Regions from separate parts of the Anaerobacillus sp. genome, predicted to be linked through region 1. Evidence: riboswitches for the same ligand, from Rfam matches in the RefSeq annotation. Region 1 holds a riboswitch; the other holds the start of a gene.

Region 1 (2,207 bases):
TTAATGTAAAATGTTTATTTATTTTCATGTAACATAAACCGAAAAGAGACGACTATATATTAAATAGGTTTTTCCTGTGCGACGAGCTATCAATAAAGGCTCAGGAAACTCTTTCATTTGTTTTAGAAATTCACCCTTATAAAAGGAGTGGGGAAGTTTGATGATCTTCGCATCGTTTGTTCCAATGATTATTTTCGTATTTATTATTTTACTTATTGCTGGAGCTGTGAAAGGAAATTCAGAAAAAGGGGGAGAAGACGTGATTAAAAATGTTTACATTTATTTAGTTTTATTTGCCACGCTGATGATGACAATTGGTGGAAGCGTTGCCGCATTTATGGCTTTGGCTGATATTTATGCCCCTTCTCCGTATTATCAGTCATTTGAGGAGTATAAACGTTGGGGTGACCCAAGCTTTGAAAAATCAGGAGAAGAAAACGCAGAGAAATTGACTGAACAGCAATTGAGAGCTAATTATGACGCGATGGTGGCTTCACAAAAAGAAAATTCTATCCTTCAAGCAAAAAACAACTTGATTAAGAGTTTTGGTTGGATTGTCATTCCACTACCAATCTTCATTTACTTTCAACGACGACTTGTTCGTAGAAATTCGTTAAAAGAATAGTAGCCTAATCTAAAAGGACTAAATCTCAGCTTTTGATTTAGTCCTTTTGTTTTAGTTTCAAATTAAATGAGATAGATTATACCCGGTGTTCTCGAAGAATAATTGAATGACTAAGAATAACTATATTTGAAAAAAATTCTCAAGTGTGATACAAATAAATAGTATTAAAGAAATATTCTTAAAAACTTCATAATTATCACTCTAGGGGCGCTTTACAAGCTGAGAGAGACGGATGTCTTAACCCTTATAACCTGATCTAGGTCATTCTAGCGTAGGGAAGAAGTGCAAATACATACATCGTTAGTTAGTTTTTTAATACCTAATTAATCTTGTCTTGTCCAAAACCACTTCTTTCATTTTGAAGTGGTTTTTCTATTTTAGGAGGGCTGTATGCATGGAAGAAAGATTAAAAATCGTATTAGAACAAATCGAAGCACGACAAGAGGAACTACTTCAGCTCGTAAGTAGGCTAATTTCATTTAAAACACCAGCACCGCCTGCACGAAATACGAAGGAAGCGCAAGATTTTGTTGCTAACTTCTTGAGTGAATTAGGTTTTGAGATTGATATGTGGGACGTCTACCCGAATGATCCTAATGTTGTTGGGGTTCGACGAGGAAGTGGTTCTTCAAGGCATCAAAGCTTGATCATTAACGGCCATATTGATGTTGCAGAAGTAAGTGAGGATGAGCAATGGGAAACAGATCCTTTTGTTCCGATTGTAAGAGATGGCGTCGTGATAGGTCGTGGTGCCGCTGACATGAAAGCTGGGTTGGCTTCTGCGTTGTTTGCTTTGCAATTACTTAAGGAGGCCGGAATTGACCTCCCTGGTGATTTAATTTTTCAGTCGGTGATTGGTGAGGAAGTCGGCGAGGCAGGTACATTGCAATGCTGCGAAAGAGGGTATAAAGCCGATTTTGCTGTCGTTGTTGATACGAGTGATTTACATATCCAAGGGCAAGGAGGCGTCATTACTGGATGGGTTACGGTCAAGAGTAAGCAAACCTATCATGACGCGACAAGGCGAAATATGATTCACGCCGGAGGCCAACTTTTTGCGGCAAGTGCCATTGAAAAAATGATGAAGATCATTGCTGGCTTACAAGATCTTGAACGACATTGGGCCATAACTAAAAGCTATCAAGGGTTTCCACCAGGGACTAACACAATTAACCCTGCGGTAATAGAGGGTGGTAGACATGCCGCATTTATTGCTGATGAATGTAGGCTTTGGATTACCGTGCACTACTATCCAAATGAGTCTTACGAACAAGTAGCAAAAGAGATTGAAGAACATCTATTAACAGTTGCTAACAGCGACCCTTGGTTAAGAGAAAATCCACCTTTATTTACATGGGGAGGAACTTCGATGATTGAAGATCGTGGTGAAATCTTTCCATCTCTTGAAGTCGATCCAAATCATCTAGGTGTAAAGCAACTGGGAAATGCCCACAAGCTTGTCTCAGGAAAAGAGGCAATCATTGATGTATCGCCAACGGTGACTGATGGTGGGTGGCTAGGGGATGCAGGGATCCCAACGGTTATCTATGGTCCTGGCCATATTCAAAACGCCCATGCTGTC
Region 2 (2,207 bases), on a different contig from region 1:
CAATGTAGATCGGGTTAAATAGTAAGATCGTTCTCCCGAAATGCTGAACTGTTAATTCATGTGATTTTTGGGCCATCTCTTCTAATAAGTTTTCAGCAGCAGGTGATAAAAGGACTAGTAGATCTTCTGGGGTCAATCTCTGCTTTTGCAAAACTCTTCTTACATCTACTTCCGTAAAATTTTTGAAAATAGTTTCAAAAGGTAATTCCTTTAGCTTTTCGTATTCATCGTAAAAACTCATGAGAAAGCTCCCTTCTTGTTAAGGGTTTATAGAGACCCTGATTATTTTTTGTTACTATCACAACTCTGCTTAAATTTAAATTTGTAAGAAACCTGTTAGTGGTGATGATGCTCTTGCTTGTTTCGCCACTGTGCCTACGCCTGATAAATAAGCTGTTCGACCAGCTTGAACAGCTGCCTTAAACGCTTCTCCCATCGCTACTGGATCACCAGCGGTTGCAATTGCCGTATTCACTAAAACAGCGTCTGCTCCCATTTCCATAGCTTCACAAGCCTGAGATGGTTTCCCGATTCCAGCATCAACAATTACTGGCTTTTCACATTCTTCAATTAAGATTTGAATTAACTCTTTTGTCTTCAAGCCACGATTTGTACCAATAGGCGCTCCTAGTGGCATAACTGCTGCTGCCCCTACTTCTTCTAGCTTTTTAGCGACCATTAAATCTGGGCTCATATAAGGCAAAACAATAAAGCCTTCATTAGCTAAAATTTCTGTTGCTTTAATCGTTTCATAATTATCAGGAAGTAAATATTTTTGATCAGAGATAACCTCTATTTTAATCCAATTCCCCATCCCGGCTGCTCTTGCAAGTCTAGCAATACGAACCGCTTCCTCTGCTGTTCTTGCTCCTGAAGTATTTGGTAGCAAGATCATTTCTTTTGGGATGTACTTCATAATATTTTCTTGGTTCGTATTAAAATCAACACGACGCATGGCTACAGTGATGACTTGCGATTGTGAAGAAGCAATTACTTCTGGAATTAAAGCATCGTTATTAAACTTTCCTGTTCCAATTAATAGTCGGCTATTTAACTCTACGCCACCAATAGTTAATAAATCTTTTGTCATTGTTTCTCCTCCTAAGGATTGTTTTAAATGAATACTAGCAAACGACCTAGATTTTTCTCTCAACAGTTGAATGTACAAAAAAGACCACATCATACTCGATGCGGCCTTAAAGACATGTAAAGATAATTCAATACAAAACAGTCTTCCCTCCGCTGGCATGATCCAGATCAGGTACACGGTCTGTGACAGATTAGTCATCTTCTCAGCCTAGTCTTCTAGGCTCCCGTAGCTGTGAAACATATTCTTTTTTTCATCATAACATAGATTACTAATTAGTTAATACTAAATAGCTCTGTAAATTTATTTTTTCGTCTTCTAAGCAGATAATATTTTTTTACTTTCTTGTTCTTCACTAGCTTTACCTAACAGCCAGCCAAAAGGCACAGTCAAAAGAGCAATAACTCCTAACAGTAAGAAACCCTCATTAATTGCTTGTAAGCTAGCTTCTTCCATTGACCCTACATTAGGAAAAACTTGTACTTTACGAACCTCATAGAAAACCGAGATAAAGACGATGCCTAAAGCCGAGCTAATTTGCCTTAGGACATTATTCATCGCGGAACCCCTTGAAATGAACTTCTCAGGTATCGCATTCATTCCCGCCGTTGTTGCAGGCATTGTTGAAAAGCCTTGACCAATCCCACGCATTGCCATAAAGACGAAAATCAAAATTAAAGATGTTTCCATCGTTATAAACCCTAAGAGCATAGTAAAAATTGCAGTTATTAATAATCCGGAGGTAACAACTAGCTGAGGACCATTACGATCTAGAAGTCTACCACCAACTGTCATAAAAATACCTGTAAAAAGTGCTGCAGGTAGGAAAATTAATCCCGTTACGATTGGTCCTAGACCATAAACATGTTGAACTAATAATGGAATAAGAAATATCCCTCCAAATAGTGCTAACGATGTCGAGATTGAAATCCAAACACTATAGGTATAAGCCTTATTTTTAAAAATCGTTAAATCTAGCAAAGGTTGTTCAATCCGTTGTTCAATTTTCACAAAAAGATATAGCGATATTATCCCAATAAAAATTAATGCTAGATTAGCTGGTTGAACTAGATGTTCTAATGCTGAGACTCTCCCTAGAGCGTATAGTATTGCCCCAACA

Evidence for each region. A riboswitch is a leader RNA that binds a small molecule or an ion and turns the genes downstream of it on or off. The one in region 1 is predicted to bind thiamine pyrophosphate.
Region 2: linked by a shared signal. The riboswitch ahead of ACK4M9_RS21715 (thiazole synthase) and the one ahead of ACK4M9_RS03040 (acetylornithine deacetylase) in region 1 are both predicted to bind thiamine pyrophosphate.

The regions. Positions count from the first base shown of each region.
Region 1 covers NZ_JBKBWN010000002.1:200,778-202,984, forward strand. The annotation lists gene ACK4M9_RS03035 (hypothetical protein) at 158-625, shown strand; TPP riboswitch at 819-920, shown strand; gene ACK4M9_RS03040 (acetylornithine deacetylase) at 1,020-2,207, shown strand, end outside.
Region 2 covers NZ_JBKBWN010000030.1:8,660-10,866, forward strand. The annotation lists gene thiH (2-iminoacetate synthase ThiH) at 1-241, opposite strand, end outside; gene ACK4M9_RS21715 (thiazole synthase) at 317-1,090, opposite strand; TPP riboswitch at 1,217-1,327, opposite strand; gene ACK4M9_RS21720 (MDR family MFS transporter) at 1,406-2,207, opposite strand, start outside.